Regions from separate parts of the Nonomuraea sp. NPDC050202 genome, predicted to be linked through region 2. Evidence: predicted binding sites of a transcription regulator. Region 2 holds the regulator's gene; each other region holds the start of a gene.
The links. Region 2 encodes HrcA, which represses chaperone genes, less so after heat shock. Its sites were predicted from a motif close to TTGGCACTCTCNNNNNGAGAGTGCCAA; they were not measured.
Positions count from the first base shown of each region.

Region 1: a site for HrcA is predicted at 1,040-1,066, ahead of AB0I79_RS01790 (DNA starvation/stationary phase protection protein). Genes of this name have one in related genera too.
Region 3: a site for HrcA is predicted at 1,042-1,068, ahead of groES (co-chaperone GroES). Genes of this name have one in related genera too.

Region 1 covers NZ_JBFALF010000001.1:343,496-345,760, forward strand. Annotated here, with positions in the region: gene AB0I79_RS01785 (MerR family transcriptional regulator) at 1-1,030, opposite strand, end outside; gene AB0I79_RS01790 (DNA starvation/stationary phase protection protein) at 1,148-1,615, shown strand; gene AB0I79_RS01795 (alkaline phosphatase PhoX) at 2,043-2,265, shown strand, end outside.
Region 2 covers NZ_JBFALF010000003.1:375,771-378,035, forward strand. Annotated here, with positions in the region: gene AB0I79_RS11760 (hypothetical protein) at 1-3, opposite strand, end outside; gene hrcA (heat-inducible transcriptional repressor HrcA) at 478-1,491, shown strand; gene dnaJ (molecular chaperone DnaJ) at 1,503-2,265, shown strand, end outside.
Region 3 covers NZ_JBFALF010000025.1:57,861-60,125, forward strand. Annotated here, with positions in the region: gene AB0I79_RS43720 (methyltransferase domain-containing protein) at 1-841, opposite strand, end outside; gene groES (co-chaperone GroES) at 1,155-1,469, shown strand; gene groL (chaperonin GroEL) at 1,542-2,265, shown strand, end outside.

The DNA.
Region 1 (2,265 bases), on a different contig from region 2:
CCTCGCCGGCCCGCATCGCCGTGGGGGCCGAGCCCGCCCCGCGGGACGGACCGCGAGCAGGTGGCGCGCTGGTCCCGTCCGCCGGGTCGTCGACGGGGTGCACGGCCGATGGCCTCGCCGGGCCGCCGGGCCGCAGAGTTCCCGCCTCGGGGGCGGCGCCGCTGGCGGGCATCGTGCCCGACTCGGGCTCGGAGCCGCTGGTGGGCATCGGGCCCGGCTCAGGCTCCAAGCCGCTGGTGGGCATCGCGCCCGGCTCGTGAGCGGGGTGCTCGCGGCGCAGCGCGGGCGCGTCCTGGGACGGGCGCGCGCTCCGTGGTGCGCCAGGCTCGGGTGCCCGTGCGCCGGGCGCCGGTGTGCTGGGTGCCGGTGTGCTGGGGGCTGCTTCGCGACCGTGCGCCGCGCCACTGCCCGGCCGCTCGGCCCAGAACCGGTCGCGCGCCGCCTCGCCGCCACCGGCCGCTCCCGCGCGCGCCCTGTCGGCCGCCGCCGGCACGTGACCGGTCACGTCCGGATGCTCGGCCGCCGACGGCCCGTCCGGGCCGTGTGCCGCAGGAGGGCCGTCCGGGTGGTGCGTCGCAGGGTGGCCGTCCGGGTGGCGCATCGCGGGGTGGCCGTCCGGGTGGTGCGTCGCGGGGTGGCGGTCCGGGTGGTGCGTCGCGGGGTGGCCGTCCGGGTGGTGTGCGGGCGGCGGGGCCTCCAGGTCCGCGGGGGGCGGGGCTTCCAGGTGCGCCGCCGCCTCCAGCATCCGGTCCGTGGCTCCGGCCAGGGCCGCCTGGATCTCCGCGATCGACCGGCCGGCCGCCTGCAGCCGCTTCACGGCGACGAGCTGCAGCAGGTGCCGCCGCCCGTACCGGGCCACCCGGCCGCGCCGCGTGAGCGGCGGGTCCACCAGGCCGATCGTCGTGTACCACCTGATCAGCCGCTCGCCCGGCACGTCGCGGACCCGCCCGTTGGGCGGTGCCGGCGCGCCGGCGCGCAGGGCGCGTGCCGCGTGCTCGGCCAGCTCGCCGATCGTCCAGGTGTCACTCATGAACCCACGATGACACTGTCACTATTACACTGTCAACGACGCCGGACGGCGGAAGATCTGGCGGAGCGGTTTTGTTGCTAAATGTGTAAATTCCGACCGCTGGGGAGGAAGGTAGACATGGCTACCATCACCGGCCCGCTCTCGGGCGACGCCAGGAACACCGTCGCGGAGGCCCTCCAGGGCGCCCTGGTGGACCTCATCGACCTGTCGCTGGTCGCCAAGCAGGCACACTGGAACCTCATCGGCACCCACTTCCGCTCTATCCACCTCCAGCTCGACGAGGTCGTCACGCTGGCCAGAACGCATATGGACACCATCGCCGAGCGTGCCGTCGCCCTCGGGGTCAACCCGGACGGCCGTGCCGCCACGATCTCCCGCTCCAGCAGGCTCCAGCAGCCGGAGAGCGGCTGGATCGAGGACGGGAAGGTGCTGGCGACGATCACCGACGTCCTTGACGGCATCAGCAAGCGCATGTACGAGCGCATCCGGGCCACCGACGAGGCCGACCCCGTCACCCAGGACCTGCTGATCGCCGTGGCGCAGGAGATCGACAAGCAGCACTGGATGTTCCAGGCGCAGCGCTGACCCATCGCGAGGAGAGCCCGGGCCCCGAGCCCGGGCTCTCGCATGTCATGAGCGTCGCGAAGACGGCGTCGCGCCTGACGGCCACGATGTCGGGATCGCGTCTGACGGCCGTGACGTCGGCCCCCTGGAGCCTGGAGCCTGGAGTCCGGCACGCCGGCACCGACGTGTCCGCCTCCGCCACGGTGCCGTCACCGGCCCTCGTTTCCGGCGGGCGGGCGGTGCCTCATCGCGACCGGTCCCGCCGTCACCGGCCGTCACGAGGTGGCAGGTCGCCGGTTCGCGTACCGCCCTCAGCTGTACGGAACGTCACCGCGCACGGACCGCCCGGCGAACGGCAGTCGGGGTTTGCGCAGAGTTTGATGTCGCGAGTCCCTGCCATTCATGTCGGTGCGGTCGACTAGCGTGGCACCTAGAGGGAGGCCCCACGATGTCGCGCAAGACTCTCCTCCGCACGGGCCCGCTCGTGCCGGGCGGCGTCAGCCCGTACGGTCCGCTCGGCCTGGCAGGCACGGGCGGCTTGGCGCTGCCCCCAGGGTTCACCGGCCGGGTCGTGGCCCGCTCAGGGGAGAAGGTCGCCGGCCTGACCTGGCACGCCGCCCCCGACGGCGGCGCCTGCTTCCCCGACGGCGACGGCTGGATCTACGTGAGCA
Region 2 (2,265 bases):
CAAGCTGGGCTTTATGGCTTTGGAGTCGATTCGTGGCGGAAATTGGGCTTGTTGGCCGTATTGTCCGTACTGAGGTGGCGGGCCGAACTGGGTGGCCTCACCGTACTGCGGCGGGACCGGCCCGGGCTGCGGCTGTCCGGACGGCGGTTGCCAGTACGGAGGTGGCGGCGCCTGGCCGGAACCCGGCTGTGACCCCGGCTGCGACCCCGGCTGCGATCCCGGCTGCGGGCCGTACTGGTCAGGACGCTGTGGCTGACCGTGGTAAGGACCCTGCCCAGGCGGGGGGCCGTACGACGGGGGCCGGGAATCGTCGGTCATAGGGGCAAGTGTGAGGCCTGTCGCTTCCAAGAAGCTAGAAGCAGGATGTGGGACGCGGTGTTATCGCACCTTGTGGGCGAGAGCCGTACACTTGGCACTCGGGAACACAGAGTGCTAGACCTCGCGTTCCTGATATGGACAGAGGCAGGAGGTGAGCACGTGCTCGACGATCGGAAACTGGCGGTGCTCCGCGCCATTGTCGAAGACTACGTGTCCACCAACGAACCGGTGGGCTCCAAGGCGCTTGCCGAGCGCCACAACCTGAAGGTCTCCCCGGCGACGGTCAGGAACGACATGGCCGCGCTGGAGGAGGAGGGCTACATCACCCAGCCGCACACCAGCGCGGGCCGCGTGCCGACGGACAAGGGCTACCGCCTGTTCGTCGACCGGCTCTCCCAGGTCAAGCCGCTCTCGGGAGCCGAGCGCAGGGCGATCGAGACCTTCCTGGCCGGCGCGGTCGACCTCGACGACGTGGTGACCCGCACGGTCCGGCTGCTCGCGCAGCTGACCAGGCAGGTGGCGGTCGTGCAGTATCCGACGCTGAACCGTTCGACCGTCCGGCACGTCGAGCTGGTCCCGCTGAACGACCGGCGGGTCATGTTCGTGCTGATCACCAACACCGGTCGCGTCGAGCAGCGCGTGGTCGAGCTGCCCGAGGCGATCGACGACACGCGGATCGCGCACCTGCGCGCCGTGCTCAACGCCTGCCTCGACGGCTGCGGCCTGAGCAGCGTGCCCGAGCTGGTCGCCGACCTGCCCGAGCGGCTGGCTCCGGAAGACCGGCCCGCCGCGGCGACGATCCTGTCGGTGCTGCTGGAGACGCTGGTCGAGCGGCACGACGAGAAGATCGTGTTCGCCGGCGCGGCCAACCTCGCCGGCGCCGACTTCACCACCGGCCTGCGTGATGTGCTGGAGGCGCTGGAGGAGCAGGTGGTGCTCATGCGGCTGCTCGGCGAGACGACCAACGACACCCCGTCCGCGCTCACCGTGCGCATCGGCTCGGAAAACCCGTACCTGCGGGGGACATCCATCGTCGCGACCGGATACGGTTCTGGCGACAACCAACTGGCCCGGCTCGGTGTGCTGGGGCCCACCAGGATGGACTATCCCGTGACGATGGGCGCCGTACGCGCGGTGGCACGCTACGTCAGCCAGATCCTGGCTGCATCATAAGAGGTCGATAAGTGGCAAACAGCGACTACTACGCCACCCTCGGGGTGCGCCGTGACGCAAGTCAGGATGAGATCAAGAAGGCCTACCGCCGACTCGCCCGCGAGCTGCACCCCGACGTGAACCCCGATCCTGAGACCCAGGAGCGGTTCAAGGAGATCACGCAGGCCTACGAGGTGCTGTCGGACCCGAACAAGCGCCAGATGTACGACCTGGGTGGCGACCCGTTCGGTGGCGCGGGAGCGGCGGCGGGCGCCGGCGGCTTCGGCGCGGGCTTCCCGTTCAGCGACATCATGGACGCCTTCTTCGGCACCGCGGCCGGCGCCAGGGGGCCGCGCTCGCGTGCCCGCAGGGGCCGCAACGCCACCATCCGGGTGGAGCTCGACCTGCGCGAGACCGCGTTCGGCACCACCCGAGAGCTGGTCGTCGACACGGCCGTGCTGTGCGAGGTGTGCCACGGGGCCGGCGCCGCACCGGGCACCCACCCCGACACCTGCGACATGTGCAACGGGCGCGGCGAGATCTCCCAGGTCACCCGCTCGTTCCTGGGCCAGGTCATGACCTCGCGCCCGTGCCCGCAGTGCGGGGGCTTCGGCACGATCATCCGCCACCCCTGCCAGGAGTGCTCCGGCGACGGCCGCGTACGCACCCGCCGCACGATCAAGGTCCGCATCCCGGCGGGCGTCGAGGACGGCACCCACATCCAGCTCGCCGGCGAGGGTGAGGTCGGCCCCGGCGGTGGCCCGCCCGGAGACCTGTTCCTGGAGATCGTCGAGC
Region 3 (2,265 bases), on a different contig from region 2:
CCGCGCCGTCGGGCTCGTAGACGAAGCGGCCCGGCGCGCCGACGGAAGCCCGCACGCCGGTGGCGGACAGCGTGTGGCCGCCTGGCAGCAGGGTCGCCCGCCTGCCCCCGCCGTCCTGGGCCCCGGTCCACAGGGTGGCCTCCTTGACCTCGCCCTTGTACGAGATCCACTCGGCCTCGGCGCCCTCGGGGATGAACTCGTACGGTATGCCGGGGGCGACCTTGAGGCAGGCCAGGCGTGCCCGGGAGATCAGGCCGAGCACCACGGGCCAGGGCGGCGAGTAGGCCATGGGGTCGAACGTCCGGCCCCGGCCCGTCCGCCTGGCCGGGTCGGCGAACAGCACGTCGTGGTCCTCGGGCCGGACGTCCGCCGCGTCCGCGACGGTCACCGTCGCCCGGCCGGCCAGCCCGAACGCCTCGGCGTTGGCCCTGGCCACCGCGACGGTCAGCGGGTCGGTGTCCACGGCGGCCACGGTGCAGCCGGCGCGGGCCAGCGCGAGCAGGTCGCCGCCGACGCCGCAGCAGGCGTCCACGACCCGGGGTGCCCGCGCGCCGTGCAGGGCGAGCAGGCGGCGGGCGCGGTGCTCGGCGACCTCCGCCCTCGTGGACTGCTCCAGGCCGTGCGGCGTGAAGAACATCCGCCCGGCGTCCGCGCCGAACTTGGCCCTGGCCCGCTCCCTGAGCCCGGCCTGGGTGAGCGCCGCGGAGGTGAGCGCCGCGTCGTACGTCCTGCGCAACGTGGTGGCGGCGACCACCGGGTCGGCGCCCGCCAGTTCCTCGGCCTCCGCCAGCGCGCGCCTGCCGCGCGGGGTCAGCAACTCGGTGAAGGCGTCGAGGTCCACGTCACCAGACGTTAGCGCCACGCCGGAGCGGACCACGCCTGCGGGCGGCGCGGGCACGGCGTGGTGGCGGCGCGGTGGCGGCCGGGACGTTCGCGCACGTGGGAGACTGGAGCGGCCCGGCATGCCCGCGAAGCGGGTCTGATCGCTCTCAGCAGACGCGTTCGTGTTGACTGTCAAGCCCCTCTTGCATATGTTTCCTGTTGGCACTCTCCCCTTGAGAGTGCCAACGTGCGACGAGGCAGGTCTGACACCCGCGACGGCAGGCCCCGCTGGTCGCCTCTTCTAGATCATTCAAATCTGAAGGGGAGGTCCGATCGTGACGACCGCCACCAAGGTTCCCGTTAAGCCGCTCGGCGACCGCATCGTGGTCCAGCCGCTTGAGGCCGAGCAGACCACCGCTTCCGGCCTGGTCATCCCTGACACCGCCAAGGAGAAGCCGCAGGAGGGCAAGGTCCTCGCGGTGGGCCCGGGCAACTGGGACGAGGACGGCGACAAGCGGATTCCGCTCGACGTCTCCGAGGGCGACATCGTCCTCTACAGCAAGTACGGCGGCACCGAGGTCAAGTACGGCGGCGAGGAGTACCTCGTGCTCTCCGCCCGCGACGTTCTCGCGATCATCGAGAAGTAGGCCGGTTGTGTCGAGCCCCGGGCGCTCTAGAGGGCGGCCGGGGCTTTCGACGCCAGGAGAGGACTTTCAGCAATGGCGAAGATCCTGGAGTTCGACGAGGACGCCCGCCGCGCGCTCGAGCGCGGCGTGAACGCCCTCGCGGACGCCGTGAAGGTTACCCTCGGCCCGCGTGGCCGCAATGTCGTCATCGACAAGAAGTTCGGTGCGCCGACGATCACGAACGACGGTGTGACCATCGCTCGTGAGATCGAGCTGGAAGAGCGCTACGAGAACCTCGGCGCCCAGCTCGCCAAGGAAGTTGCCACCAAGACCAACGACATCGCGGGCGACGGCACCACCACCGCGACCGTCCTGGCCCAGGCCATGGTCCGCGAGGGCCTGCGCAACGTGGCGGCCGGCGCCTCGCCGCTGTCGCTCAAGCGCGGCATCGACAAGGCCGCCAAGGCCGTCAGCGACAAGCTGCTGGCCAGCGCCCGCGAGGTCGGCGACAAGAAGGAGATCGCCAACGTCGCGACGATCTCCGCGCAGGACGCCCAGATCGGCGGCCTGATCGCCGAGGCGTTCGACAAGGTGGGCAAGGACGGTGTGCTCACCGTCGAAGAGTCCAACGCCATGGGCATGGAGCTCGAGTTCACCGAGGGCATGCAGTTCGACAAGGGTTACCTGTCGGCCTACATGGTGACCGACCCCGAGCGGATGGAGTCCGTCCTCGAGGACGCCTACATCCTGCTCACCCAGGGCAAGATCTCCTCCATCGCGGACTTCCTGCCGCTGCTGGAGAAGATCGCCCAGACGA